Regions from separate parts of the Promicromonospora vindobonensis genome, predicted to be linked through region 2. Evidence: riboswitches for the same ligand, from Rfam matches in the RefSeq annotation. Region 2 holds a riboswitch; each other region holds the start of a gene.
What was found. A riboswitch is a leader RNA that binds a small molecule or an ion and turns the genes downstream of it on or off. The one in region 2 is predicted to bind cyclic di-AMP.
Positions count from the first base shown of each region.

Region 1: linked by a shared signal. The riboswitch ahead of ACFS27_RS11220 (C40 family peptidase) and the one ahead of ACFS27_RS22400 (C40 family peptidase) in region 2 are both predicted to bind cyclic di-AMP.
Region 3: linked by a shared signal. The riboswitch ahead of ACFS27_RS08195 (C40 family peptidase) and the one ahead of ACFS27_RS22400 (C40 family peptidase) in region 2 are both predicted to bind cyclic di-AMP.
Region 4: linked by a shared signal. The riboswitch ahead of ACFS27_RS04685 (C40 family peptidase) and the one ahead of ACFS27_RS22400 (C40 family peptidase) in region 2 are both predicted to bind cyclic di-AMP.

Region 1 is NZ_JBHUOG010000001.1:2,477,734-2,485,126, reverse strand. It holds gene ACFS27_RS11235 (C40 family peptidase) at 1-440, shown strand, start outside; gene ACFS27_RS11230 (S8 family serine peptidase) at 520-1,581, opposite strand; gene ACFS27_RS11225 (hypothetical protein) at 1,726-2,418, opposite strand; cyclic di-AMP (ydaO/yuaA leader) riboswitch at 2,786-2,983, shown strand; gene ACFS27_RS11220 (C40 family peptidase) at 3,031-3,732, shown strand; gene ACFS27_RS11215 (TrkH family potassium uptake protein) at 3,950-5,317, shown strand; gene ACFS27_RS11210 (hypothetical protein) at 5,321-6,151, opposite strand; gene ACFS27_RS11205 (GlsB/YeaQ/YmgE family stress response membrane protein) at 6,268-6,531, opposite strand; gene ACFS27_RS11200 (ion transporter) at 6,741-7,393, shown strand, end outside.
Region 2 is NZ_JBHUOG010000002.1:2,044,214-2,051,606, forward strand. It holds gene ACFS27_RS22385 (ABC transporter substrate-binding protein) at 1-106, opposite strand, end outside; gene ACFS27_RS22390 (serine hydrolase domain-containing protein) at 126-1,511, opposite strand; gene ACFS27_RS22395 (FAD-binding oxidoreductase) at 1,678-3,018, shown strand; cyclic di-AMP (ydaO/yuaA leader) riboswitch at 3,243-3,397, shown strand; gene ACFS27_RS22400 (C40 family peptidase) at 3,399-4,223, shown strand; gene ACFS27_RS22405 (purine-cytosine permease family protein) at 4,337-5,761, shown strand; gene ACFS27_RS22410 (cysteine hydrolase family protein) at 5,758-6,342, shown strand; gene ACFS27_RS22415 (M14 family zinc carboxypeptidase) at 6,638-7,393, opposite strand, start outside.
Region 3 is NZ_JBHUOG010000001.1:1,813,801-1,821,193, reverse strand. It holds gene ACFS27_RS08225 (hypothetical protein) at 1-251, opposite strand, end outside; gene ACFS27_RS08220 (MFS transporter) at 446-1,750, opposite strand; gene ACFS27_RS08215 (MarR family winged helix-turn-helix transcriptional regulator) at 1,747-2,193, opposite strand; gene ACFS27_RS08210 (MHYT domain-containing protein) at 2,310-3,161, opposite strand; gene serC (phosphoserine transaminase) at 3,281-4,390, opposite strand; gene ACFS27_RS08200 (metal-dependent transcriptional regulator) at 4,474-5,190, shown strand; cyclic di-AMP (ydaO/yuaA leader) riboswitch at 5,346-5,520, shown strand; gene ACFS27_RS08195 (C40 family peptidase) at 5,673-6,329, shown strand; gene ACFS27_RS08190 (universal stress protein) at 6,491-7,393, shown strand, end outside.
Region 4 is NZ_JBHUOG010000001.1:981,310-988,702, forward strand. It holds gene cydC (thiol reductant ABC exporter subunit CydC) at 1-32, shown strand, start outside; gene ACFS27_RS04670 (ABC transporter ATP-binding protein) at 87-1,037, shown strand; gene ACFS27_RS04675 (ABC transporter permease) at 1,034-1,801, shown strand; gene ACFS27_RS04680 (phytoene desaturase family protein) at 1,826-3,394, opposite strand; cyclic di-AMP (ydaO/yuaA leader) riboswitch at 3,535-3,702, shown strand; gene ACFS27_RS04685 (C40 family peptidase) at 3,704-4,618, shown strand; gene ACFS27_RS04690 (NAD(P)-dependent oxidoreductase) at 4,728-5,705, shown strand; gene mutM (bifunctional DNA-formamidopyrimidine glycosylase/DNA-(apurinic or apyrimidinic site) lyase) at 5,780-6,889, opposite strand; gene rnc (ribonuclease III) at 6,882-7,393, opposite strand, start outside.

The sequences.
Region 1 (7,393 bases), on a different contig from region 2:
AGCCTGAGCCCGTCGTGGAGGACGCCACCTATCCCGAGGCGGAGGTCGACGCGCAAGCCGTGGTCGAAGAAGCCGAGCCGGCCACCCCGGACTACGCGTCCGACGGGTCCATCGGCGCCCAGGCCGTGGCGATCGCCATGCAGTACCTCGGTATCGCCTACACGTACGGCGGCGAGTCCCCTGGCACAGGCTTCGACTGCTCGGGCCTGATCAAGTACGTGTACGCCCAGCTCGGCGTCGAGCTGCCGCACTCGTCGTCGTCCATGGTGGCCGCCGGCTACCAGGTCACGACGCCGATTCCCGGCGACATCGTGTGGACTCAGGGCCACGTCTCCCTGTACGCGGGAGACGGCATGGTGGTGGAGGCGGCCAACTACGGCACGCCGGTCCGCCACACCGCCCAGTGGCAGGACTACGCGGTCTACATCCGCCCGTACTGACAGGTACACCACCTCTGGTCGTGGGCGCGACCGCCAAGGACGGGCATCCGTCCCGGCGATCGCGCCCGCGACCAGAAGGTCAGTACGCGACGGCGGCCGCCGCGTCGACGATGCCGTACCCGTAGATCGGGGTCCACACCCCCACGAGGCCCAGCAGCGGGTCACGCGACGTGCCGAGGATCGCGCTCTCGACCTCTGCCATGCTCCGGCCCTGCCCGAAGAGGAGCGCAGCGACGCCTGCCACGTGCGGCGTGGCCATCGACGTGCCCGCATAGGAGTCGTAGCTGCCGCCGGCACAGGTGTCCGATCCCGTACCCACGGGGACCGTCGACCACACGTCGCCGTCGCATCCGTTCAGGCCGCCCGAACCCCCGGGCGCCGAGACGCTCTTCAGGTCGAGCTTGACCGGCAGCTCCGAGTAGTAGGAGTGGACGCCTGCCGGGTCGGTCGCGCCGACGCAGATCGCGACGCTGGTGAACGCCGGGTCGCTGCACAGCGGGGTCGACGAGTTGCCCGCGGCCGCGACCGTGAGCACCCCCTGCTCGCGGGCGTACGCGATGGCATCGCGCATCAGGGTGTCGACGCCGATGATCGTCAGCAGCTGACCGCCCGGAGCCGTGCCGAGCGAGAGGTTGATGACGTCCGCACCGTTGTCGGCGGCCCAGCGAATGCCGTCCGCGATGTCCTGCGACGAGCCGGAGCCCGCCTCGAGCACCTTGACCGGGAGCACCTTGGCGCCCGGCGCCACCCCCGCGACCCCGATGCCGTTGTCTGCCGCGGCGGCGACGATGCCTGCCACGTGCGTGCCGTGCTCGTCCCCGTCATTCCTGCCGTCGGGGCCCCGGAAGTCCCCTTCGCCGCACGGGCGGACCTCGGCACAGCCCGCGAAGGTGGCGCCCGGAAGAAGCTGGCCCGCCAGGTCCGGCTGGTCGAAGTCGACACCTGTGTCGACCACTGCCACCACGGCGCCGTCGCCGGTGCTGGCCGCCCAGGCGGCCTCGGCGTTGATCTGGTCCAGGCCCCACTGCTTGTCCCGGAGGGGGTCACTGGTTGCGGCCTGCGCACCCGGCGCCACCGCGACGAGCGCTGCCACGGCGAGCACCGCGGAGGTGGCGACGCCGACGACTGACTTCCTGTCCATATAAGCCCCCATTGTTTGCACAGGGGCTGGATTACCCCCGAACCGGGCCAAACCTAGGGGTACCGGACAGGCGCAGAACAGGGCAGATGGCTCGTAGCGGGTGAAATTTACACAATCGCAATCAGTAGTGGTGCCGATCGCCGGTCAGGCCCAGGCCTCGGAGAGCTCACCCTCGTCCGTGGCCTCCCTGGAGAGCCGGAGTGCCGCGATCGCCGCTCCGAGCAACAGGGCGACCACCCAGGCGCCGAGCTGGTGACCGTCGGACACGATGGCGGCAGCGGCAAGCTCGTTCCAGACGATGCCCGCAGCGGACCACGGGTCCTCGGTGATCGCCGAGCCGGGCCAGATGTTGTCCTGCACGGCCAGGAGGGCCGGACCGGCGGCCTGCAGGACCCAGACGACCCCTGCGGCGGGCAGCCAGCCGAGGAGCTCGATGGGCTTGCTGTCCACGGCGAGGCCGAACGCGATGCCCAGCGCCACCGCGAAGAGCCACCACGTACCCGTCGGGGACACCGGGTTGCCCGGGAGGAGCCCCCAGAGCCAGCCGTCGAGGAGCACCACCGGCAGGGCGAGCGCGAGACCCCGCAGGGCTGCCGGGCCGAGCGCCGTCAGGAGGCCGGCACCGAGCCCGACGGAGCCGGCGGCGCCGGCGATCACGAGCATCCCGAGCGGCGCGGCGTCACCGGGCACGCTCCCGCGCATCGCGATCCACCAGGAGGCGCCCCCCGTGCCTGCCATGGCGAGGAAGGTGCCCGTGATCGCAGCACCGGCACCCGCCCGCCCCGAGGCCGGGAGGCCCGCCGTGACCCCGCCGAGGAGCCCTCCGATCAGGGCCATGATGACCAGACCGACCACGGCGTCGTCGGCCGTGAAGGGGAGGGGCAGAAAGGTGGAGCCGCCCCGGCTCGACCCTTCCGAAATGCCTGTGACCTCGTATAACGCCTGAAGAAGCCACGGCAAGAAGCCGCAGACCCACCATGCGACGGCACTGATGAGAAGCACCCACCAGGCGGAGATGCGGTACGCACTTTCGGCCATGCCGCCGAACGGTAGCGGATGTATGTGATGTCGGTCATAACCGCTGAAGACCGGAACGACGTAAATCTGCGTCTTCGTGGGGTCAGACCGTAATGCGTAACCCGATCGTGACTTTTCCCGTGAACGTGTGTACTTTGACTTCTGCTCCCCCGCAACGGTGGGAGTCGTGAGCCGGACGCCGAATCCTGTCACCGGTTCATGACCAGACGTTCGAGACAGGAGCGGGGGACCCACTTCCCGGGCGACAGCAGGATCGTCGTCCTCGGGGTGAAGCCGGACGGAAACCCCCCAGTAGCCGTGCGGCCGGGTGTGTACTCCTACCCGAACCCGACAGCTGACCTCGCAGGCGGTACAGGAGACATTTAGGTGACGAACTCCCTTCGCGGACGGCATCGTGACAGCCGCCCGGCCATGACACCGCTGACCATCCTCGCTCGTACCGCCACCGAGAACGCCGGCACCGTCGCCCGCCGTGGTGCTATCGCCGCAGCAGCAGGTGGCGTCCTGATCTCCACCATCGCGACGACGGCTCACGCAGCCCCGGCGATGGACCTCAAGACCGACGTGAAGACCGCCAAGCTCAACTCGGTCGACCTGAACTCCCTCACCGCGGTCGCCAAGCAGGCCGTCGTGAACTCCCCCACCGTGACCGTCCCTGCCGACGCAATGATGCCGACCGAGATGGAAGCCCTTGGCACCTCGTCGGACGCCGACGGCAAGAAGGGCGGCGAGGAGGGCGAAGGCCCTGCCGTCGTCTCGGTCGACGCACCGGACCCGGTGCCGGTCGGCCAGCAGGCCATCAACATCGCCTTCAACTACCTGGGCATCACGTACGTGCTGGGCGGTAACTCGCCGGCCGAGGGCATGGACTGCTCTGGCCTGATCCAGTACGTGTACGCGCAGCTCGGCGTGGGCCTGCCGCACTCGTCCGGCGCGATGCTCAGCTCCGGCTACCAGGTCACGTACCCGGAGCCCGGCGACATCGTCTGGACGCCCGGCCACGTGGCTCTCTACGCGGGCGACGGCATGATCATCGAGGCCTGGGCCGCCGGCATGCCGGTGCGCTACACGGAGATGTGGCAGAACAGCCCGACGTTCATCCGCGTCGTCTGAAGTTTTGGCCTGAGCCGTAAGTCCTCAGCCTGAGGACGTCAGCCGCAGGACCAGCAGTTCATCGCGAGGCGTCGCCTCCGCGCCGGGTTCCCGCCCGACGCCGGAGGCGGCGCCTTCCGCGTTCCCGCGTCGATCACGGGCTAACGTTGCCGCCGGGCGTCACACGGCGCCGGTACGCCACCGTGACGTACGACGAACGAAAGCCGACGGTAGCCAGATGCGGTTCAGCAGCCCCGCGGGTCGTGAGGGCGGGCGGGGTGTTGCACTACGGCGCCGCCCTGGCCAGCTCGTGATCGCCGGCTTCGTCGGTGCCATAGCTGTCGGCACGCTGCTCCTGCTGCTCCCGATCGCTGCGTCCGGCGAGTCGGCCACGTTCATGGAGGCCCTGTTCACCGCGACCTCGGCCGTGTGTGTCACCGGGCTGATCGTCACGGACACCCCGGTGTTCTGGTCCGGGTTCGGCGAGGCGGTGATCCTGGTGCTCATCCAGATCGGCGGACTCGGGGTCATGACCGTCGCCTCGCTGCTCGGTGTCCTGGTCTCACGACGCCTCGACCTGAGCTCGCGGCTGGTCGCCGCGGCGTCGACCCGGACGGTGAGCCTCGGTGACGTACGCCGGACGCTGGTCCGCGTCGTCATCCTCGCGCTCGTCATCGAGGCCGTCGTCGCGACGGTCCTGACGGTGCGCTTCGCCGTCGCCTACGACGAGCCGCTCGGCCGGGCGCTCTGGCACGGGGTGTTCCACGCCGTCTCCGGGTACAACAACGCGGGCTTCGCCCTGTTCTCGCTGTCGCTCATGGACTTCGTGGCCGACCCCTGGATCGTCCTGCCGATCTGTTTCGCCACGATCGTGGGCGGGCTCGGCCTGCCCGTGGTCCTCGAGGTGCTGCGCGGGCGCGTGCGCCCGGTGCGCTGGAGCGTCCACACCAAGATCACGCTGCTGATGACTGCGCTGCTGCTGGTGGGCGGCACCGTGTTCTTCCTCGTCGCCGAGTGGGACAACCCCGCGACCATGGGCGGCCTGGACACCGGCGGCCGCGTCCTCGCCTCGTTCACGCAGTCGACCCAGGCGCGCACCGCCGGGTTCAACTCGGTGAACACCGGCGAGCTGCACACGGAGACCTGGCTCGGCACGATCATCCTCATGTTCATCGGCGGCGGCTCCGGTGGAACGGCCGGCGGTATCAAGGTGACGACGTTCGCGGTGCTCGCCGTGGTGATCTGGTCCGAGCTGCGAGGCGACCCGGACGCCACGGTCTTCGACCGCCGCATCTCGCCGGCCACCCAGCGCCAGGCCCTCACCCTTGCGCTGCTCGCGGTGGCGATCGTGGTTCTCCCCACCCTGTGGATGACGGCGCTCTCTCCGTTCACGGTGGACCAGATCCTGTTCGAGGTGACATCAGCGTTCACCACCACCGGGCTGTCCACCGGGATCACCGCACAGCTCGACTGGTACCACCAGGTGGTGCTCGTCGTGCTCATGTTCATCGGCCGGCTCGGTCCGATCACCCTCGGCACCGCGCTCGCGCTGCGCGCCCGAGGTCGCCTGTACCGGTTGCCGGAGAGCGCCCCGATCATCGGCTGACGGCTACTGCGACGCCGACCAGCCGCAGCTGTCCCCGATGAAGTCGTACAGGGCGGCGCGTGCCGCGTCGGGCATCGGCAGGTAGAACACGTGCTGCGCCGTGCCCTCGACGCTCGCCTCGACGGGCAGGAACGTGCCGCGCTTGTCCTCGCCCACGGCATGGGCGTCGCAGCGGGCCGGCACCACCGGAAGAAGAATCTCGCCGGAACGCTGACCGTCCAGCTCGCGACCGCTCCAGCCTGGGATCGTGCCGGCATCGGGGTCGGCCATGAGCGTGGTCTCGGTGATGCGGTCGATCGTGACCTCCGGGCCACCGGGGACCGGCTCGACCCGCACCACGACGAGCGCTGTCGGCTCGCCGTCGCGCGTCTCGACCGGAAGACCGGCCTCGACGGTGAGCCGCACGCCGGACTCGACGGCGACCCTGGCACAGTCCACAGCGTGGTTGCGGGCGAGGTTCCCGGCCGTGTCGGTCACCTCGTCGACGACGACGTCGGTGGCCGGCCCCTGGTCGTCGCCCTCGCCCAGGGTCAGCGTGACCGTGGCCGACGGCGCGGCGTCCGGGGCCGGCTCGTCGGGTCCGGCCGGGGCGCCGGCGCACTGCGCCTGGCCCAGTCCGAGACGGACGTCGCGCGTCGCACCGGGCCGCAGGGCCCTTGGTCGGTCCTTGGCCAGGTGCGACGGCCCGAATCCCTCGGCGTGCAACGCTCCGGCGATGAGCGTCATCGTCCGGTCCGAGCCGTTGGTGACCTCGAGGAGGACCTCGCGGTCGGCATACTGCGTGCGCCCTTGGACCACCTCGACGCTGAGGCGGGCGGCGACGTCGTCGGGCACCGGCCCGAGCGTGGACGAGGGCGGCGACGTGCCGCCCGCCGTACACGCAGCCGCGGCCGCCCCGATCATCGACGTCAGGAGGACGACGGTGACGGCGCGGCCGCGGGATGCTGCGATCAGGCCTTCCTGCGGCCGAAGATCGCCTGGACGATCAGGATCACGATGATGGCGCCGAGCACCGAGAAGAGCCAGCTCTGCCAGGACCAGAACTGGTCCATGCTGACGTTGAAGATGAGGCCGCCCAGCCAACCACCGAGCATGGCGCCGAGCACACCGAGGAGCAGGGTGAGCCAGAAGCCACCCGGCTGCTTGCCCGGGATGACGATGCGGGCGATCACGCCTGCGATCAGTCCGAGGATAAGAAAGGCCCAGAAGCCCATGGCGTCTTCCTCCAGAGTAGTTTGGCCTGCTTGCGCACTACCTCAGCACTGATTGGGCCGACGTGCCACCGGACCCGCCGAATCAGTCTCATATCGGGACATTGCGCCCAGCCGGTTACCCGAACACCGCCGCGCTACAGTTCGCCCGGGCAAGGGCCTGCGCAGGACCGGAGCTAGGACTCCGGGAACGGGACAGCAAGGGAGACCGCATGAACCAGGCGATCGGCACACCGGCCGAGCCACGGATCGAACCGCGCACCGGACGGGAGCGGCTGCGCGCCTTCCTCGACCAGAGATGGTTCGTCAACGTCGTGCTCACCGTGATCCTGGCGAACGCTCTGGTCCTGGGTGCGGAGACCATGGTGGACGGGACCGCGCTCGACATCCTGATCGCGATCGACCACACCATGCTCGGCTTCTTCGTGCTCGAGCTGCTCCTGCGGATCGTCGCCAACGGCCGGACGTTCTTCCGTGACCCGTGGAACCTGTTCGACCTCGCCGTCGTCGGCATCGCGGTGCTCCCGGCCAGCGAGTCCCTGTCCGCCCTGCGCGCGCTGCGGGTGCTCCGCGTGCTGCGCGTGATCACGGTGGTGCCATCATTGCGCCGCGTCGTCGACGGCCTGCTGCGGGCCGTGCCGGGCATGGGCGCCGTCGGCGCGCTGCTGGTGCTGGTCATGTACGTGTCGGCGGTGATAGCCACCGGACTGTTCGGCGAATCGTCCGAGGAGTACTTCGGCAACCTGGGGATCTCGCTGTTCACGCTCTTCCAGGCCATGACGGGCGAGGCCTGGCCCGACATCGCCCGCGCCGTGATGGTGGCCCATCCATGGGCCTGGGTCTTCTTCGTGCTCTACATCCTGGT
Region 2 (7,393 bases):
CGCCCCCTCCGGAGCAGGCGGCGAGCACGGTCGAGGTCAGGGCGAGCGTGAGCAGCAGTGCCGCTGGACGCGCGGCCCGGCCGGACGGGGCGGTCAGGGGTTTCACGGGAGTCCCTCTCGTCGGATCAGATCTGCGCCCGCGCGACCGCGCGGCCGTAGTGGATGAACGCGGCCCTGCCGGTGCCGTCGTCGCCGAGGAAGGCGTAGACGGTGTGCACGCCGTTCGGGGCGTCGACAGCGATCAGCGCGTCGTCGGAGTAGCGCACCAGCTCCGTACGGACCGCCTCCTCCCCGATCTCGGCGAGGATGTCCTTGGGGGTGCGCTCGAGCCACACGCGGCCGTCGCCGTCCCGGCTGATCGCCAGGTCGTAGATGGTGTCGGAGTACGTGCCGACGCACCGGACATGGTCGACGGCGCCCGGCTCCGCGGGCAGCACCGGCCGCTCCGCGAGAGTGACGCCGGCGAGCTCGCTGGTGAGGTGTCGCACCACATCCCGGTAGAGCCCGAAGATGTCGCCACCGTTGGTCAGCAGGGCCACCGCGACCTTCGCGCCGGGCACCACCCGGAGGAACGCCGCCTGTCCGATCGTCCCGCCGTCGTGCGAGACGACCGTGCCGCCAGCCGTGCGGGAGATGGTCCAGCCCAGGCCCCACGCGTCGCCCATCGAGCCGAGGTCCGGCACCGTCACCTGCTGCTCCTGCATGGCGGCCACGCTCCGCTCGCTCAGCACGCGCGTGCCGTCCGGCGCCACGCCGCCGGCCAGGTGCATCCCTGCGAACGTGACCAGGTCCCGTGCACGCATCGCGAGCATCGAGCCCGCTGCCGCGTTGGACCGCGCCAGCGCCCAGACCGGCGCCGCCGTCCAGCCGCCGTCCGGGCCCTGGACGTGCCCCACCGCCGCCCGGTGCAGGATCGCCTCGTACGGGCTCGGCGCCACGTGCGTCAGCCCAAGGGGCTCGGCCAGGAGCTCGGTCAGCGCCCGGTCGTACGGCCTGCCGTGCAGCACCTCGACCAGCCGCCCCAGCGTCGCGAAGCCCACGTTGTTGTACGAGAACATCGCGCCGGGCGCGAAGAGCTGCGGCAGGTCGTGCAGCTCCGCCAGGTACTTCTCTATCGCGTCGTCGCCGCGGCCCGTGTCGGTGAACACGTCGCCCTCGAACCCCGCCGTGTGGCACAGCAGCTGACGCGTCGTGATCGCGGCGCTCGCCGCGTCGTCCCCCACCCGGAACTCCGGGAGGTACGTGCGCAGCGGGACGTCGAGGTCGAGCGTGCCGTCGTCCACCGCCCGCATCAGCAGGGACGTGGTCCAGAGCTTGGTGATCGAGCCGATCTGGAACACGGAGTCGGTGGTCGCCCCGACCCCGGTCGTGGTGCTGAGCACGCCCGCCGCTGCATCGACGACCTCGCCGTCGGACAGCACCGCGACGCTCGCGCCCGGCACCCGGTGCCGGGCCACCAGATCGGCAAAGTGTTCGTCAAGCCAGGTCGAGACCGAGTCGAGAGAAGTCATTGCGTCAGGCTATGGAACGCCCGGCACGTGGTGTTCGTCCGGCCGGACAAGGAGGCGAGGGAGCAGTTGTGCGGGCCGACGAACCGCGTGGTCACACAATCGGCGTCGCAGGAGTCGAGTCATTGTCCGCTGCATCACGCAGCGCCGAACCTGTGGAGGACACGTCATGACCTCAGCTCTCAAGAGCCTGCGCCGCGACTTCGGCGGCGACATCATCGAACCGGGCGACGCCGGGTACGAGGCGGTGAGCCGCACCAGGCTGGCCGGCGGCAGCCCCGCCTACGTCCTACGCCCGAGGACGGTCGGCGACGTGCAGGCGGCCGTCAGACATGCGGCCGGCTCGGGGCTCGCGCTCTCCGTGCGGGGCGGAGGCCACAGCTTCGCGGGCCTCGGCACCAACGACGGCGGCGTCGTGATCGACCTCGGCGAGCTCGCCGACGTCGAGGTCCTCGACGTCGACCGGCACCTCGTGCGGATCGGTGGCGGCGCGACGTGGGGCCAGGTGGCCTCGGCGCTGACGCCGCACGGCCTGGCGATCTCCTCCGGCGACACCAGGAGCGTCGGCGTCGGCGGGCTGACGCTGAGCGGCGGCATCGGCTGGAAGGTCCGGAAGTACGGCCTGGCCATGGACAACGTGGTCGCCGCCGAGCTGGTCACCGCAGACGGGTCGGTGGTGACCGCGAGCGCGCAGGAGAACCCGGAGCTGTTCTGGGCGATCCGCGGCGGCGGCGGCAACCTCGGGATCGTGACCGCGTTCGAGTTCGTGGCGCACCCGACGACCGAGGTCTACTTCGGCAAGATCACGTTCCCCGCGGCCGAGGCCGTCACCGTGCTGCAGGGCTGGGCCGACTACGTCCGCACGGCGCCGGAGGAGCTCACCTCCATCGCGAACCTGGCCAACCCGTTCGCGGGCGGCCACGAGGCGCCGGTCGAGATCCACGTCGCGTTCGACGGGGACGACCCGGAGCTCGCGGCCCGCGCGCTCGCCCCGATCCGCGGGCTCGGGACGGTCGTCGAGGACGACGTCGCGCTGCACGCCTACGCGGACGTGCTCGTGGACGGCGCCGCCGTGCCGCCAGGGATCCAGCTGCTCGCCCACGACGGTTTCGTGGACCGGGAGTCGGTGCCGGAGGTCCTGCAGATCCTTGCCGAGGTCGGGACGTCGCCGGGGTCGCCGTCGATCGCCGTCCGGAGCGTGGGCGGCGCGGTCTCGCGCGTCGCCGACGACGCCACGGCCTACGCGCACCGCCGGGCGGAGCTGTTGGTCGCCACCATCGCCGGCGGGCCGACGCCGGTCGTCGAGGCCGCGCGCCCTGGACTGGCCGCGATCTGGGACAAGCTGGCGCCGCACCTGAGCGGCGCGTACGCGAACTTCCTGCTGTCGACCAGCGACGACGACGTGGCCGCCGTCTACCCACCGGCGACGTACGCGCGGCTCGCGGCGGTCAAGGGGCAGTACGACCCGAACAACCTGTTCGCCCACAACCACAACGTGCGGCCGGAGTAGACCGGCCGGATCGACCGCCTCGGGTGCCCGCCGCCGCCCTGACCTGGGCGGCGACGGGCCGTTGTGACTTAGCCCATATCGAATGGCCGGTCAAGCGGAAGCCTGGCGAAGGGGACGGCCGTAACGCGATTGTGACTTTCCGGCCGTCGGGGGTTACTGTCGATCCCGCTCCGGGGAATTCCGCGAGCTCTCGAAGCGGACGCCGAGCCCTGTCACCGCCGCGAGATCTGCACCAGCCAGATGACAGGGACGGGGGAACCACCGTTTGCGGGCACCATCGGTGCCCTTGGGGTGAAGCCGCACAGCACGCAGTACCGCGGCCGGGTCATTCTCCGATCCGAATCCGACAGCTCACCTCGTAGGCGCCGGGAGAACTGAACGTGACCACACGCATGCCCGGGCGCCATCGTGCTGCCCGCAAAGCCATCACCCCGCTGACCCCGATCTCTCGCGCCGCAGCCCGCGGCCTTTCCGCGACCGCCCGCCGAGGTGCGGTCGTCGTCGCCGGATCGGGCCTGGTCGTCTCCCTGCTCGGCGTTCCTGCGAACGCCGCGCCGGCGGAGGAGCCCAGCACGAACACGGCAGAGCTCAAGGCCGTGCAGGACGCCGCGAAGGAAGCGGCCGCCGCCGAGGTGACAACCGCCGGGCTGACCACCGCACAGGTGGACACCGCTCCCGCCGTGAAGGTCGCCTCCGACAGCGAGTTCACGCTGGAGACCGGGACGATCGAGGTGACGCCAGCTCCGGAGCCGGAGCCGGAGCCCGAGCCCGAGCCGGAGCCCGTCGTCGAGGCAGAGCCCGTCGAGGCGGAGCCCGCCCCGGCCGAGGAGCCCGTGGAGGAAGCCGTCGAGGAGGCCGCCCCGGCCGCCGCCGCAGGCTCCGACGTGGTCGCCATCGCCAAGCAGTACCTCGGCGTGCCGTACGTCTGGGCCGGCAGCACCCCTGCCGGGTTCGACTGCTCCGGCTTCACCTCCTACGTGTACGCGCAGATCGGCATCGACCTGCCGCGCACGTCCTCGGAGCAGCGCTACGCCGGTACCGAGGTCTCGGCCGCCGAGGCGCAGCCGGGCGACCTCATCTGGAGCCCCGGCCACATCGCCATCTACGCGGGCGGCGACATGCAGATCGAGGCGCCGGTTCCCGGCCAGACCGTGCACGAGTCGCAGATCTGGCAGGACAGCCCGGTCTTCATCCGCGTCAGCTGAGCCTGAGCTTCACCCGCTCCACCACGAAGGGCCCGCACCGGCACGGTGCGGGCCCTTCGTGCTTTGTGCCACACTCTCGCCGCCAGGCCCGCGCCGGTGGCAGGATCGCCACCATGAGCGCCCCCGGTAGCGTCGAGACCAACGCCCTGAACACCATCGACGAGTCCGAGCGGCGCGGGTCACCACGCAGCCTCTTCTGGCCGTGGTTCGGGGCCAACGTATCGGTGCTGGGCCTGGGTTACGGCTCCTACCTGCTCGGGTTCGGCGTCTCGTTCTGGCAGGCGACGGCGATCGGCGCGGTCGGCATCGTGGTGTCGTTCCTGTTCTGCGGGTTCATCTCGCTGGCCGGCAAGCGTGGTTCGGCGCCCACCATGGTGCTGTCCCGTGCCGCGTTCGGCGTGCGCGGCAACAAGCTCCCCTCCCTGCTGTCGTGGATCCTCACCGTGGGCTGGGAGACCGTGCTGGTGGCGCTGGCCACCCTCGCGACCTCCACCGTGCTCGGGGCGCTCGGCTGGGGCGGCGGGACCGTCACCAAGGTCGTGGCGCTCGTGGTCGTGGCGACCATCGTGGTGGCCGCGGGCGTCTTCGGGTTCGACCTGGTGATGCGGCTGCAGGTGATCATCACGGTGCTCACGGCGGTGCTCACGGTCGTGTACATCGTCCTGGTGGCCGACCACGTCGACTGGGCGGCGGTCGCGGCCATCCCCGCGGGCGGCGCACCCCAGGTGATCGGCGGGCTCGTGTTCATGATGACCGGGTTCGGCCTGGGCTGGGTCAACATGGCCGCCGACTACTCGCGCTATCTGCCGCGCTCGGCGTCCGGCCCGCGGATCGTCGGCTGGACCACCCTCGGCGCGTCGCTGGCCCCCGTGGTGCTGCTGGTCTTCGGCCTGCTGCTCGCGGGCTCCGACCCGGTGCTGAACGAGGCCATCGGCGCCGACCCGATCGGCGCCCTCTCCACGCTCCTGCCCACCTGGTTCCTCATCCCGTTCGTCGTGGTGGCGCTCGCCGGCCTGATCGGCGGCGCGGCGCTCGACATCTACTCCTCCGGCCTGGCCCTGCTGTCCCTCGGGCTGCCCGCACCGCGCTGGGTGGCTGCCGCCATCGGCGGCGGCCTCATGATCGTCGGCGCGGTCTACGTGGTGTTCGTCGCGGACTCGTTCATCGGCCCCTTCCAGGGCTTCCTCATCACGCTGGGTGTGCCGGTCGCCGCCTGGTGCGGCGTGCTGCTCGCCGACATCCTGCTGCGCCGCCGCGACTACGCCGACGCCGACCTGTACGACCCCGCCGGCCGGTACGGCTCCGTGAACTGGCCCGCCGTGGTCCTGGTGCTGGCGGGCACCGGCATCGGCTGGGGCCTGGTGACCAACACGTACGCGCCCTGGCTGGCCTGGCAGGGCTACCTGCTCGGCCCCCTCGGCGGCGTGGAGGGCAACTGGGCCTGGGCGAACCTCGGCGTGCTGGTCGCCCTGGCCATCGGCTTCGTCGGCACGCTCCTGCTGAGCGCCGGCGCGGTGCGCCGCCAGGAGGAGCGATGACGGTGCCCGACGCCGCCGCCGTGCCGCCGGGGCCGGACGCCGCCCTGGTCGTGATCGACATGCAGGACGTCTTCGCCCGCCCGCCCAGCCCGTGGGCCTCCCCGGACTACCCGGCCGCACTCGCCGGGACCCGGCGCCTGCTCCCCGCCTTCGCCGGGCGCACGGTCCTCACGCGGTACGTCGCCCCCGCCGTACCCGACGGCGCCTGGCGCGCCTACTTCGACCGCTGGCCGTTCGCGCTCGTGCCCGAGGACGACCCGCTCTACGAGATCGCCGACCTCGCCGACGTCGCCGCCGCCGGGGCGCCCGTGGTCACCCGCACCACGTTCGGCAAGTGGGGACCCGAGCTCGACGCCGCCACCCGCGGCGCCGGCGAGCTCGTGCTCGCCGGCGTGGCCACGGACTGCTGCGTCATCTCGACCGCGTTGGCCGCCGCGGACGCGGGCCGCCGGGTCCTCGTGGTCGCGGACGCCTGCGCCGGCTCGACGCCGGAGGAGCACGAGCGCGCCCTGGGCGTCATGCGGCTGTACGCGCCGCTGATCGAGGTGACGACGGTCGCCGAGGTCCTCGCCGCCGGCTGACGGGGGCGCCGACGGACCGGCAGGGCGCACCGAGCTGTTGTGGTGGGTGCCAGGTGGGCTGAACTTCGTTCACCTGTGGCACTCGAATGCATGCTGAGGTGAACAGTTCAGCAAGCGTGAACTTGCCAGGCCCACGCCGAACAGAATTCAGCAGACCTGACACCCACCGCCTTGGTCCACCTCATCCTTCCGAACGACCCTCGTCCACCGGGTTCGTCGTGCGGGCCCGTCGGCCGGGGAGGAACCATGCGACTGCTGCCGGAACGTCGTCGGTCCGGCAGCAGCCGCATGGTGGTCACCAGTACTTGGGCAGCTCGAAGAAGTCGTCCCCGTCGAGCTCCTCCACGGACTCGTCGGCGAGGCCTTCCGCGATACCCGTGACCCCCGCCAGGACGACGGAGGTGAGCATCCCCTTCTGCTTCTGGCCCCAGTCGTCCGACTGCCCACGGACCTCGAAGAGCACCGACTTGGTGCCGTTCAGCGCGAACGCCGAACGGGCCTGGCCCGCATAGTCGCGGTCCCAGGTGTAGCCGTCCGCGACGAGCGGGTGGACGTACCGGACGACGCCGCCGAAGAACGGCGAGGTCTCGGCGTTCCCCTTGCCTGCGTGCTCCTGCATCGCGTTCGCCCCGGCCAGGGCCAGCCGGCGGGAGCCGTCCTGGTCCAGCAGCGGCCAGTCGGCATAGCGCGGGTTGCCGTCGACCTCGGAGCCGAGCGGCGGATAGTCGAGCGACACCGTGACGTACTGGCCGGTCTCGTTCTCCTGGTTGCACGAGCCCATGTGGTGCAGGTCGACGAAGCCGTCCACCTGGCCGAACTCGCCACGGAGGTCCTTGTACAGGTCACGCAGCGCGCGGGACTCGTTCGTCAGGTACATGCCCGGCTCGGTCTCGTCCGTGGGCAGCGTGGCCGGGCTGGGCTCCGCGTCGAGGTCGGCGCTGAAGTCCCTGTTGATGTCGAACCCGCCGGCCCGGTCGCTGTAGTAGTACGGCGACGCGGCGCCCTCGAGCGCCGGGTAGGTCTCCTGGACCTCGTCCCACGTGAACGTGTT
Region 3 (7,393 bases), on a different contig from region 2:
AGCAGCAGGGCGAACCAGGTGCGCCACCGCGCGACGTGACCGAACCAGTCGGCCCTGACCCTGTGAGCGAGCGGCACGGGATCGGTGTCATAGACGCCCCGCGCCGGGCTGGTCCAGCGAAGCTGCTTGACCATGCGGCGCCGAACCTCACGTCCGATGCCGAGCTCCTCGCACTGGAGCGTGGACAGGAGCCCGGCCTGTCGCCGGAGGAGCGGCTCTGCCGCGCGGGGCATCGTGAAAGTCTTTGGCATGGAGACCACTCCAGCACCGCCGGCCCGACCGGGCGGGCCGGTCGGCGGCCACCTGTGCACAACTCCCGACCGACCTGCCCTGTGGTCGCGCTCGGCAGCCCGGAAGTGCGCCTCTACCCAGCGGTTAGGCCCGAACTCAGCGCGAGTTCGGGCCTAATCACTGGGTAGAGGCACTGGGTAGGCACCGAGCGCGGTCAGGCAGCCAGCGCCTGCTTTTCCGTGTCCGTCGTCAGGCCCGGGTAGTACACCTGGAGGTACGGGCGGGGGATGCGGTGCGAGCGCGAGAGCCGGGCGCGTACCCGCACGTGCCAGGTCTTGGCGGCCCACACTGCCGCGATCACAGCCACCAGCAGGGTCGCCACCGCACCGATCAGCACGGCGTACCGCGGTCCGAACGTCTCGCCGATCCAGCCCACCACCGGCGAACCGAGGGGCGTGGTGCCGAGCAGCACCATCACGTAGATCGACATGACGCGGCCGCGCAGCTCCGGGGCCACGGACAGCTGGATGGCGGCGTTCGCCGAGGTCAGCATGGTCAGGGACGCGAAACCGACGGGGATGCACATCAGCAGGTACCCGAGGTAGGTCGGCATGACCGCCTGGATCCCCATGGAGATCGCGAACGCGAACGCGGCGCCGAGCACGAGCCGTACCCGTGGTCGTTCGCGCCGTGCGGCCAGGAGCGCCCCGGCGAGCGAACCGATGGCCAGCACGGACCCGAGGATGCCGTACTCGCCGGCACCCCGGCCGAACTCGACGCGCGCCATCATGGCCGACGTCAGCTGGAAGTTCAGGCCGAACGCCGAGACCACACCCATCACGACCAGGATCACGACGATGTCGCTGCGGCCGCGGATGTAAGCGAGGCCCTCACGGATCTGCCCCTTGGCGCGCGAGGCGATCGGCAGGGGGTGGAGGTCACGCATCCGGGCGAGCGAGATGATGACGGCGCCGAACGCGATGCCGTTGATGATGAACACCCATCCGGTGCCGACGGCCGCGATGAGCAGGCCCGCGACACCGGGACCGATGAGCCGCGCGGCGTTGAAGTTCGTCGAGTTGAGGCCGACGGCGTTCGCGAGCCGTGCGGTCGGCACGAGCTGGGCGACGAAGGTCTGGCGCACCGGACCGTCGATGGCGCTCACCACGCCGAGGAGGGTCGCGAACACGTACACGTGCCACAGCTCGGCCGCGCCGGACAGCACCAGCACACCGAGCCCGAGGCCCAGCACGCCCATGCCGCCCTGCGTGATCATCAGGAGCTTGCGGCGGTCGACACGGTCAGCGAGGAGGCCCGCCCAGGCGGACAGGAAGATGTGCGGGATGAACTGAAGTGCGGTGACGATACCCACGGCGACGCCGGAGTTGTTCGTGAGAAGGGTCAGGACGACCCAGTCCTGGGCGACGCGCTGCATCCAGGTGCCGATGTTGGCGACGAGAGCGCTGGCGAACCAGAGGCGATAGTTGCGGTACTTCAGGCTGGCGAAAGTTGCGCTCATCGAGCGGCGATCCGGATCAGGAGCTCGCTGGCTCCTGCAAGGATCTCTCTCTCCTCTCCGGTCAGGGTGGACAGTTGCTTGGTGAGCCAGGCGTCGCGGCGACGCCGGGTCTCGGCGACCTCGCGCGATCCCGCGGCGGTGAGACGGACGACCACCTGACGGCGATCCGTCGCGTGCTCCACCTTCTCGACGAGGCCGAGCTCCGTCAGGGTGTTCACGGCGCGAGTCATCGAGGGTGGCCTGACGCGCTCGTGCTCGGCGAGGGAACCTGGGGACATCTCGCCGTGCTTGTGCAGCACCGTCAGGATCCCGAACTGGCCCTCGGGGAGGTCGGCCTCGCCGCGTTCGGCACGCAGGCGGCGGGAGACTCGGGTCAGGGCGACACGGAGGTCGCCTCCGACAGTGGCCGGGCTTCGACTGGATCTGCGGGAGCTCGACACCACGCCAGTCTAGATCATTAGCCTTGCTAACGGTACGTGGGTGTGGTCACACGGCGGAGCGCCGGAGCGCCCGCCCCCTCGAGGGGGACGGGCGCTCCGTGGTCGCTGCCTGGCGCGGGTCAGCGCGCGCGATGCGTCTGCGCGAACTGCGCGGGGCCTGGCTGCGGTTCCTGCTGGACGTTCTCGAACTGTCGACCCTGCTCGCTGTGCGCCTTGAGCCGGTTCTCGAACTCGGCCTGCGTGCGCAGCTCGTCCTCGGTGGGCCAGAGGCCGATCCCGAGGATGAGCAGGAACGTCACGACGCTCACCGCCATGACGAGCGGCACGAGCAGCTGCATCGTCGAGGCGCCGGCGGGGACGCTGTCGATCGGGTTGATCACGGAGACGCCGGCCATGCCGGTGTAGTGCATGCCGGTCACGGCGAGCCCCATCACCAGAGTGGCGACGATCGTCGCGAGCGTGCCGCGGATGTGCACGGTGCACCAGAGTGCCGCCGTGGCCGCGACGACCGCGATGACTATCGAGGCGACGACGTAGGCCGGGTTGTAGACGACCTCCGCCGACATCTGCATCGCTTCCATGCCCATGTAGTGCATGGCCGCGACGCCGGCGCCCGCGAGGGCGCCACCGACGAGCATCGCCGGCAGCTTTCGCTTGCCCAGCTCTGTGATGAACAGGCCCGCACCGACCACGACGATTGCGATCGCCGCGCTCAGGAGGGTCTGAGGGATGTCATATCTGATGGTCACGCCTGAGGCGGAGAAGCCCAGCATGGCGACGAAGTGCATCACCCAGATGCCGGTGCCGCCGAGGGCGATGGCGCCGAACACGAGCCACGCCGCACGGGTTCCGCCCGAAGCCGCTCGGGCTCGGGAAGTGCACGCGAGGCCCGTTGCTGCGCCGGTACACGAGATCGCGTACGCCAGCAACGGCGTCACGATCCCGAAGGTGAAGTGGTCGATCACTGGCATGGTGTTTGAACAGCCCCTTGAATGGTTCCCTCTGTTGCGGAAACGTTACAGAGTCCCTGTGCCTCGGACAATAGGCAGAACCCGCCGTCCAAGGGATATTGCGGACGTGATCACGCTGGTCAGACGGTTGTGACGAGGTAGTCGACGCACGCGGTGAGTGCAGCGACGTCGTCGGGGTCGATCGCCGGGTACATCCCGACGCGGAGCTGGTTGCGCCCAAGCTTCCGGTACGCGAACACGTCATGCACGCCGTTGGCCTCCAGGTCGGCGAGCACGCGCTCGACGTCGATCTCCGGGGCGAGGTCGATGGTGCCGACCACCGGCGAGCGCTCCTCGGGGCGCGCGACGAACGGGGTCGCCCAGTCCCGGGCCTCCGCCCAGGAGTAGAGGATCTCGGCCGACGTCGCGCAGCGCTTCGCCGACCACTCGAGCCCGCCCTGGTCCAGCAGCCACTCGACCTGGTCGGCCAGCAGGAGCAGCGTCGCCACGGCGGGCGTGTTGAGCGTCTGGTCCTGGCGCGAGTTAGCGACGGCCGTCGTGAGCGACAGGAACTCCGGCACCCAGCGACCGGAGCCCTCGATCCGCGCGGCGCGCTCGACGGCGGCGGGGGACAGCACGGCGAGCCACAGCCCGCCGTCGGCCGCGAACGCCTTCTGCGGGGCGAAGTAATAGGCGTCGGTCTGGCTGAGGTCCACGGGCAGGGCGCCCGCTCCGGACGTCGCGTCCGTGAGCACGATGGCGCCGTCGGGTCCCGTCGGGCGCCGGACGGGGGCGACCGCCCCGGTGGAGGTCTCGTTGTGCGGGGTGGCGTAGGTGTCGACGTCGTCGGCCGCCTCGAGGTAGGCCACCGAGCCCGGCTCCGCCGAGATCACCTGGGAGGGCTCGAGGAACGGGGCGCGCTCCGTTGCGGTGGCGAACTTGCCGCCGAACTCGCCGAAGGCGGCGTGCTGGGCCTTGCGCTCCACGAGGCACAGGGTGGCGACGTCCCAGAACGCGGTGGAGCCGCCGTTGCCGAGCGCCACCTCGTATCCGGCGGGCGCGCCCAGCAGCTCCGTGACACCCTCACGAATGCGGTGCACCAGGTCCTTCACGGGCGCCCGCCGATGTGACGTACCGAGCACGTGCGCGTTCGCCACGAGATGATCGACCTGGCCCGGGCGCACCTTGGAGGGGCCGGAGCCGAAACGGCCGTCGGTGGGCAGCAGCTGTGTCGGGATAGTCAGTGGCACAGAACTAGACTAGAACCTGGGCCGACGCCCGGGCCGCACGTGTCCAGGGCGACCGGGCGGCTGTGCGCATGACGGGAGCTGACGTGACGGATCTGATCGACACCACCGAGATGTACCTCAAGACGATCTACGAGCTCGACGAAGAGGGCATCACGCCCCTGCGCGCGCGCATCGCGGAACGCCTGGGGCATTCCGGTCCGACGGTGTCCCAGACCGTCGCACGCATGGAGCGCGACGGGCTCGTGATCGTGACGGGAGACCGGCACCTCGAGCTCACGGAGCTGGGCCAGGACAAGGCGATGCGCGTCATGCGCAAGCACCGGCTCGCCGAGCGCCTGCTGACCGACGTCATCAAGCTCGACTGGGAGCACGTGCACGTCGAGGCCTGCCGGTGGGAGCACGTCATGAGCGACCTCGTGGAGAAGCGCCTCGTCGGCCTGCTCGACCACCCGCACCACGACCCGTACGGCAACCCGATCCCCGGCCTCTCGGAGCTCGGCGAGGCGTACACGGACGTGCCGTTCCTGACCGGCGTGATCTCGCTGCCGTCCGCGTTCGAGGCTGCGGCGAAGAAGGGTGTCAAGGGCGAACCGCTCGCGGCGTCCCTCACCCGCATCGCGGAGCCGCTGCAGACGGACGTCGAGCTGCTCGCCCGCCTGTCCGACGCCGGCCTGGTGCCGGGCTCCCGCATCACCGCCGAGCACAACGACGGCACCTACACGGTGGCGGTCGACGGCGCGGGCACGGCGCTCGAGCTCGGGGAAGACCTGGCTCGCCACCTCTTCGTCGCGACGGCCTGAGCGAACGCCGGCTTGTCCGCTTTGTCGGAAACGCGGCGCCCAAGGTAGGACACGTCGTGGCATTCGTTGCCGGAACGTGACATTGAGGGTGAGGTCCGGTACGTTCAGACCGCTCCCACGGAGTTATTCGTGGGGGTCCTCGGACGGACGCCGAACTCTGTCACCGGCCGAGGCCCCAAGACGACCGCATGACAGAGGCGGGGGACCCACCAACGGGCGCCAGGGTGCGTCCTCGGGGTGAAGCCGGGTATTCCTTCGGGATGCACGGCCGGGTGATTTCTCCCACCCGAACCCGACAGCTGACCTCGAAGGCGTACAAGGAGAGGTAATACGTGACTGCACGTACGACTCGCGCTCGCCATCGGGCTGCGCGACGACCAGTAACTCCCCTCAGTGAATTCGCTCAGAACGCCGCAGTGGGTCGCCGTACCGCGGTTGCCGCCGCCGGTGGCGCGCTTCTCGTCTCGACCTTCGGTGGAGCGATGGCCGCACAGGCCGCGCCCGTCGAGGCCGGCCACGCGAAGATGAACTCGGTCGACCTCAACGCGCTGACGTCGCAGGCTCGCGAGGCGCTGAGCAACGCCCCCGTCGTGACCGTCGCACCTGACGCAGAGCTCACCGTCGAGAAGGCCGCGGTCTCCGTGGTCTCCGCCGCCGAGAACGAGGACTACCAGGCGGAGCTCGCCGCTGCTGAGGCCGCTGAGGCTGCTGAGGCCGCCGCCGCCGAAGCTGCGGAGGCCGCCGAGGCCGCTGCTGCCACCACCGTCAGCACGGCCGCCGCCTCGGTGGACGTTCCTGCTTCGGCGATCGGCAACTCCGTGATCTCCATCGCGAGCCGCTACGTGGGTGTCCCGTACGTCTCTGGCGGTGGCTCGCCGAGCGGCTTCGACTGCTCCGGCTTCACCGCGTACGTCTACGGCCAGCTCGGCATCAGCCTGCCGCACTCGTCGTCGGCGCAGCCGGGCTACGGCACCCAGGTGCCCGCGTCCGAGGCGCAGCCGGGCGACCTGATGTGGACCCCCGGACACGTCTCGATCTATGCCGGTGGCAACACCATGATCGACGCGTCCAAGCCGGGCACCGTGGTCGACTTCCGCACCATCTGGCAGTCGAACCCCACGTTCATCCGTATGGGCTGATCTCAGCCAGGTACGACCCACAGCAGAGCGCCTGCCCGATGATCGGGCAGGCGCTCTTCTTTGCCCGTCTTTCTGTACTCTTTGGCCTTCGGATACCCACAACGCCCCCGCCGCCGGTAGCGTTGGAGTGCAATGGTGCTTGGGCGAAGAAAGGGCTGGCGATGACGCGATCCGAGGTCGTACTGGTCGGTGTGGACGGATCGGCCGCCAGTCTGCACGCGCTGGACTGGGCGACCGCCTACGCGCACCGCGTGGGCTGGTCGCTGCACATCGTGTGCAGCTATTCCTTGCCGTCGTTCACCGCGGCCTCGCTCGACGGCGGGTACGCCGCGCTCGACGACACCACCATCCAGGAGGGTGCCAAGTCGGTCCTCGCCGAGGCGGAGGCCCGCGTGGCCGACGCCGGGGTGCGTGCCACCACCGAGGTCGCCACCGGTGACGCGGCGGGCGTGCTCGTGGAGCTGTCCGCCGACTACGGCCTTGCCGTCGTCGGTACGCGCGGCCGGGGCGGGTTCACCGAGCGGCTGCTGGGCACGGTGTCGTCGGCGCTCCCCGCGCACGCGCAGTGTCCGGTCGTCGTCGTGCCGCTACGGGCCGAGGCGAACCGGGGCGTCTCCTGGAGCGTGCCGGACGCCGCTCCCGGTGGTGCCGGCGGTTCCGAGACCGCGCCCACCGCGGTTGCGCCAGGGGCGGCCGAGATCCGGGAGGTGCGCCGCATCGTCGTCGGCGTGGACGGGTCACCGCAGGCAGAGCGGGCGCTGCAGCACGCGATCATGCAGGCCAACGCGTGGGGCGCGGAGCTGACCGCCGTCACCGGCGTGCCGGTGGGGAACACCGGGATGCTGGCGTGGCTGCCGTCCACCATCGACCGCGAGCAGGTGCTGGCCGACATCGGGGTAGGCATGGACGTCCTGATCGACCGGTACGAGGCGGAGAATCCCGGCCTACGGATCCGGCGGATCGTGCTGGACGGCACGGGCGCGGAGCTGCTGACGGAGTTCTCCACGGCGTCGGACCTGGTTGTGGTGGGCTCGCGAGGCCGCGGCGGGTTCCGCGGGCTGCTC
Region 4 (7,393 bases), on a different contig from region 2:
ACCCTCACTCGCTCACCGCCGAACCAGGGTGAGAACCGGGGGCATCCCGGAGCCGGTCCGCCGCCCGGCGCCATAGCGTCGGGGCCATGATCACGATCTCGGCGCTGACCAAGCGCTACGGGGACTTCACCGCCGTCGACGACGTCTCCTTCACCGCACGGCCCGGCCGGGTCACCGGGTTCCTCGGGCCGAACGGCGCGGGCAAGTCCACGACGCTGCGCATCCTCACCGGTCTCGCCGAGGCGACGTCCGGCACCGCGGAGGTGCTGGGCCGGCGGTTCGCGGACCTGCCCAATCCCGGTCGGGAGGTGGGGGTGCTGCTCGACGCGTCGGCCCAGCACGCGGGCCGCACGGGCCGGGAGTCGCTGGTCCTCGCCCAGCGCACCCTCGGGCTCCCCGCCGCCCGCGTGGGCGAGACGCTCGACCGGGTGGGCCTCACCCCCCAGGAGGCCAGGCGGCGGGTGGGGAACTACTCGCTCGGCATGCGGCAGCGGCTGGGCGTCGCGACGGCGCTGATCGGCGAGCCGCAGGTGCTGATCCTCGACGAGCCGGCCAACGGGCTCGACCCCGCGGGCATCCGCTGGATGCGTGACCTGCTGCGCGACTTCGCGGACGACGGCGGCACCGTGCTGCTCTCGTCCCACCTGCTCGCCGAGATCGAGACCATCGCGGACGACATCGTGGTGATCGGCGGCGGCCGGGTGGTGGCGGGCGGGCCCAAGTCGGAGCTCCTTGCCGGCGTCGGCACCCTGGTCCGTGCCGACGACGTCGCCGCGCTCACCACCGCGCTCGAGGCCGCCGGCCAGACGACCTCCCGGACCGACGACGGCGCGGTCCTCACGGACGCGGACCTGGCCGGGGCGGGCCGCGCGGCCTTCTCCGCCGGGATCCCGGTGACCGAGCTGCGGGCGGCGGACGGCGCGGGACTCGAGGAGACCTTCCTCGCCCTGACCGCGCCGACCCAGCGCGACGCCGGCGGGGCGCCTCGCCCGCCGGTGTCCCCGCACACGCCCACCACGACAGGAGCCGTAGCGTGAGCACCCTCCACCACACCGCGCAGATCCCGTTCCGCCGGCTCGTCGACGTGGAGCTGCGCAAGCTCGCCAACACCCGGTCGGCGCTGTGGCTCCTGGTGAGCATCGCGCTGGTCGCGGTCGGCGCCGTCGCCGTCCTGGTCCTGTTCGCACCCTTCCAGGTGTCCTACGCCGACCTGGCCAACGCTGTCGCCTACCCGCTCGGGCTGCTGGTGCCGATGGTCGGGCTGCTGTCGATCACGAGCGAGTGGAGCCAGCGCGGCGCGCTGACCACCTTCACGCTGGTCCCGCGGCGGGGGCGGGTGATCGCGGCGAAGGCGGCGTGCGTCGCCGGGCTGACGGTGGTGGCCACGGCGCTGACGTTCGGGCTGGCGGCCTGCGGGACCCTCCTGAGCGCGGCGGCCGAGGGCACGGCGCCGGTGTGGAACCTGTCCTGGGCCGATCACCTGTACCTGTTCACCTTCCAGGCGATCGGCGTGGCGGTCGGGTTCACGCTCGGCGCGATCCTGCGCCGGTCGTCCGTGGCGCTGGTGGCCTACCTGATGTTCGCGCTGGTCGTCCCCTCGCTGTCCAGCCAGCTGGCCGCCGGCGTGGAGTGGTACGGCACGGCCGCCCCCTGGATCGACCTCACGCACACCCAGTACGCGCTGCTCGGCGAGACCGTCACGGGCGAGCAGTGGGCGCAGCTCGGCATCACCGCGGTGCTGTGGATAGCTCTCCCGTTCGCGGCCGGTCTGTGGCGGCTCCGGCGCGTCGAGATCCGCTGACCGGGCGGGATCCCGCCGGCCCGGCTAGGCCGAGAGCACCGCCATGGCCGCCGCGCGTCCAGGGATCCCGCTCACTCCCCCACCCCGGCGCGCTCCTGCTCCTGCCAGCAGTACCCGCGGGTGCGCGGTCTCGACGCCCCAGCGCCCGGCGTCGTCGCCGGACTCCGCGAAGGGCCAGCTGAGGTCGCGGTGGAAGATGTGCCCGCCCGGCAGCCCGACGTCGCCCTCCAGGTCGATCGGGGAGCGCACCTCGAGGCAGGGCTCACCGTCGGCGTCGAGCGCGAGCACGTCCTCGATGGGCTCCGCCAGCACGGAGTTCAGCGACGCGAGCGTGGCCAGGAGCGCCCGGTCGCGAGCGCCGTCGGGGTCGGCGCGGAACAGCCGCGCCGGCATGTGCAGGCCGAACAGCGTGATGGTCTGCGCGTCGGTCCCTGCGAGGGCCGGGCCGAGGATGGTCCGGTCGGTCAGGGTGTGGCAGTAGATCTCGCTCGGCGGCAGGTCGGGGATGCGTCCCGCGGCGGCCTGGGCGTGCGCGGCCTGGAGCTGGGCCAGGGACTCGTTGACGTGCAGGGTCCCGCTGAACGCTGCGACGGGGTCGACGTCGTCGCGCAGCCGGGGCAGGCGCGTCAGCAGCATGTTCACCTTGAGCTGCGCGCCCTCGGGGTACGCGGACGCGGCGGGCTCGCCGCCGAGCAGCCGGTCCAGCTCCGCCGGGGCGCAGCCGGCGAGCACGTGCCCGGCCGTGACGCCTCTGGTGCGCCCGTCGGCGTCGGTCCAGGTGACGTCGGCGCCCGAGGTGCCGGGGTCCACCGCTGTGACGGTCGCCGAGGTGACGATCGTCGCGCCGGCGGCCGCTGCGGCGTCGCGCAGTGCGCCGGAGACGGCGCCCATGCCACCCACCGGGACGTCCCAGTCGCCGGTCCCGTTGCCGATGACGTGGTAGAGAAAGCAGCGGTTCTGTCGCAGGGACGGCTCGTCGACGTCGGCGAACGTGCCGATCAGGCCGTCGGTGGCCGCGACGCCGCGCACGACGTCGTCGGCGAAGGTGCGGCGCAGCACGTCGCCGAGGGGTTCCTCGAAGAGGGCGCGCCAGGCTTCCTCCCCCACGCCGTCGACCACCCGGTCCCGGACCACCGAGCGTGGGAGCAAGGGTTCGGTGAGTGTCGGTGCGAGCAGGCGGGCCACCTCCGCGGTCATGGCGTAGAAGCGCCCCCACGCCTCGAAGTCGGCGTCCGCACCGGTCAACCGGCGGAACGAGGCGCGCGTGGCGGCGTCGTCCTGGCTGTCGACGAGCAGGCCGCCGTCGGCCACCGGCGTGTAGGAGGACCAGCGCCGGCGCTTGAGCGTGATGGGGAGGCCGAGCTCCTCGACCACGCGGCGCGGCAGGAGCGAGACGAGGTAGGAGTAGCGCGACAGCCGCGCGTCCACGCCGGCGAACGGGCGGGCCGAGACGGCGGCGCCGCCCACGTGGTCCGCTCGTTCGAGGACCAGGACGGAGCGGCCGCCGCGGGCCGCGTAGGCCGCCGCGGTGAGTCCGTTGTGACCTCCGCCGACGACGACGACGTCGTACCGGGAACGCGTGGAAGCGGGCATGCCCGTCATAGTCCCATGGGGCAGTGATTAACAGGGAGGTTCCATCACAAGTTGGTATGTGACCTAATCGTGACATTCGCGCGACGGGCGGGTACGGTCATGTCACCTCGCCAGTAACGGTGGGGTCCTGGTCCGGACGCCGAGCCCTGTCACCGGATCTGAGCAGCTACGACGTGACAGGGGCGGGGGAACCAAGTAAGCCGGGCACGTGAGTGTCCTTGGGGTGAAGCCTCCTCGTGGGGGGCCGGGTGATCGCTCTCCCCATCCGAACCCGACAGCTCACTTCGTAGGCGTCCGAGGAGATCACTGGTGACCGTACTCACCGACCGTACCCATGACTGGGCGGACGACCAGGCAAACCGTTCCAACAGCCGGGGCAGGCATCGCGCCGACGGCCCCGCGCTCACTCCTTTCACCGCACTGACCCAGACCGCCGCCGAGAATGCCGCCCGCACCGGCGCCATCGCGGTCGTCACGTCCGGCATGCTGGCGTCGGTCTTCACCCAGACCGCCCACACCGCGCCCGCCGAGACGCACACCCAGACCACGCTCGCCAACGCGACGCCGGTCAGCAACACCGTCGACTCCACGACGCGGGCCGGCTTCGCCGAGAACCTCGTCACCAAGGTCAAGGTCACGCAGGACGCCGACTTCTGGGCCGAGCGCGGACGGGTGTCGGTGACGCCGTACGCCGAGACCGAGGCCGGCATCGCCGAGGCCAAGGCGAAGGCGGAGGCCGAGGCGCGTGCCAAGGCAGAGGCCGAGGCGAAGGCCCAGGCAGAGGCTGAGGCGGCCGCAGAGGCCGAGGCCGCAGCCGCGGCCGCCGCGGAAGCCGAAGCAGCGGCCGAGGCGGAATCCGTCGTCGAGACCGTCGCCGACGCGTCCGGCCTCGGCCAGCAGGCCGTCAACCTGGCCCTCGAGTACGTGGGTGTGCCCTACGTGTGGGGCGGAGCCTCCCCCAGCGGCTTCGACTGCTCCGGACTCATCCAGTACGTCTACGGCCAGCTCGGGATCAGCCTCCCGCACAGCTCGAGCGCCATGTCGACCGTCGGCTACCAGGTCTCCGCCGCAGAGGCCCAGCCGGGCGACATCGTATGGACGCCCGGCCACGTCTCCCTCTACGCAGGCAACGGCATGGTCGTGGAGGCCCAGCAGCAGGGCACCCCCGTGCAGTACGGCGAGATGTGGCAGGACAACGCGGTGTTCATCCGCGTAACGGGCTGACCGCTTCGCGCAGCACCCTCCAGACCGAGCACGGGGTGTGTCCAGCCGGACTTCCGGCTGGACACACCCCGTGCTCGTCCGCCGGGCCGGGTCGGGTAACGTCCCGGGCGTGAAGATCCTCGTACCGGACGTGCCCTTCGACCTCGACTTCCCGTCCCGCCTGCCCGACGGTGGAGCCTCCTTCGCGCCCGGCGGCGCCGACGTCGTCGCCACGTACGCGATGAACGACCCGATCCCCGAGGAGCACGCGGACGCCGAGGTGCTGGTCACCTGGTCCAACCCGCCGAAGGTGCTCGCCGACGCCGCCCGTCGGCTGACCGGCCTGCGCTGGGTGCAGACCCTCTCGGCCGGGCCGGACGTCGCGCTGGGCGCCGGGTTCGGCCCCGATGTCGTCATCTCGTCCGGCCAGTCGCTGCACGACGACACCGTCACCGAGCACACCCTCGCGCTGATCCTCGCGTCGGTCCGGCGCATCGACGAGTCGCTGGCCGCGCAGCGGGAGCACCACTGGGCGAAGGAGATCGCGTTCGCCCAGGCGGACCCGGTCACCGGCAGGGAGTACACGCTCGACGGCGCACGGGTGACGATCTGGGGCTTCGGGTCGATCGCTCTGCGGCTGGCTCCCCTGCTGACCGCACTCGGCGCGCAGGTCACCGGCGTCGCCTCGCGTGCGGGAGAACGCTCCGGGTACCCGGTGGTGGGCCCGGAGGGCCTGGACGCGCTGCTGGCCGAGACCGACCTCCTCGTCTCCCTGCTGCCGGCCGTCCCAGCCACCCGGCACATCCTGGGTGACCGGCTGCTGGGCCTGCTGCCGCCGTCGGCGCGGTTCGTCAACGTCGGCCGAGGGGCGACGGTCGACGAGGAGGCCCTCGCGGACGCTCTGCGGTCCGGGCGGCTCGCGGGCGCGGCGCTCGACGTCATGGAGACGGAGCCCCTGCCGACGGAGTCCCCGCTCTGGGACGTCCCGAACCTGATCCTCACGCCGCACGTGGCGGGCGGGCGGCCGCGCGGCGCGGCGCGCTTCCTGGCCGAACAGCTCACGGCCTGGCGGGCGGGCGCCCCCCTCCGCAACGTAACCCCGCGCTAGCCCCTCTTCGTTGTGAGCGCGACGGTTGCGGCTACGCGCCCGTTTTAGGCGCAACGATCGCGCTCACAACAAGCTCACAGGGCACGGGGGCGGGGGCGGGGCTGGCAGACGGGGCAAGTGAACGACGAGCGGTTCATGAACGCGTCGCGGCGCACCAGCCCGCCGCAACGGCGGCACTCCTCGTTCTCGCGGCCGTACACGGCGAGCGACCGGTCGAAGTAGCCGGACTGACCGTTCACGTTGACGTACAGCTCGTCGAAGCTGGTGCCGCCCTGGGCGAGCGCCTCACGCATCACCTCGGCCGCCGAGTCCAGCACCCGGCGCACGTCCGCTGCCCTGAGCTTGTCCGTCTGGCGTGCCCAGTGCACCCGCGCCCGCCACAGCGCCTCGTCCGCGTAGATGTTGCCCACGCCGGACACGACCGTCTGGTCCAGCAGCGCGCGCTTCACCTGCGTCCGACGGCGGCGCACCCGCCGCACGAGGGCGTCCAGGTCCAGGTTCGGGTCGAGCAGGTCGCGGGCGATGTGCGCGACCGGCTCCGGGAGCAGAGGGAGGTCCGAGCCGTGCCCGGCAGGGACGGCCGACGGCGGAGTCCCACTCCCCTGGGCCGGGGCGCCGTCGTGCACCAGGTCCTGCACGCTCAGGTGCCCGAACGTGCGCTGGTCCACGAAGTCGAGGTACCGCGCCCCGGAGGGCGCACCGGTCAGGTGCAGGCGAACCCGCAGGTGAGGGTGGCGCCAGTCGTCCGCGGCCGTGGCCCGACCCGGCTCGTCGCCCAGCACGGCGCTCGGGGCCTGTTCACCGCTGAGCGCCGCGCCCCGGACCAGCAGCTGCCCCGACATGCCGAGATGGGCCAGCAGGGCTGCGGCGGGATGAGGCTCCTCAGCCTCGGCCGACGGAGCGGGTTCGGGCGGCACGCCGGGCTCGGGCAACGCCGGCGGCGCGAGCAGAGCGGGCCCGGGCGGAGCGGTGGCGAGCTCTTCGAGCGGCAGCCAGAGGAACTTGCCGCGCCGGACGGCGGCGCTCAGCCGCCGCCCGGCGAGCTGGTCGCGGAACGAGCCCGGACCGCCGTCGTGCCGACGGACGCTGTACTCACGGGACACCTCGACGTCCCGCACCACCGCGCCGACGACGAGCCGGTCGAGACCGTCCCGGACGGTCTCGACCTCAGGCAGCTCAGGCACCGGCGGCCGGGGTCCTGCTCCCGGTGGCGTGCCGGGCGGCCGCCTCGACGTCGCCCTCCGGCTTGGGCAGGGGGAACTTCTCCAGCAGAGCCCGGTAGGTCTCCTCTGCCGCACCCTGCTCGGCGTGCTTCTTCGCGCTGCCGGAGCCGGAGCCGTAGGTGACGCCGTCGATCACGACGGTCGAGTGGAAGACCCTGGCGTGCTCGGGACCCTCGAACGTCGCGATGTAGTCGGGCGAGCCCAGACCGCGCTCGGCCGAGGCCTCCTGCAGCGACGTCTTCCAGTCGAGGCCGGCGCCGAGGCCCGCTGCGACGTCGAGCGTCGAGTCGACGAGCCGGTGCACCAGCTCCCGCGACGTCTCCAGGCCGTGCGACAGGTAGGTGGCGCCGATCAGGGCCTCGACCGTGTCCGAGAGGATCGAGTCCTTCTCGAAGCCGCGCGTGCGGATCTCGCCCTTGCCGAGCAGCACGTACTTGCCGAGCCCGAGGGTCCGCGCGATGGCGG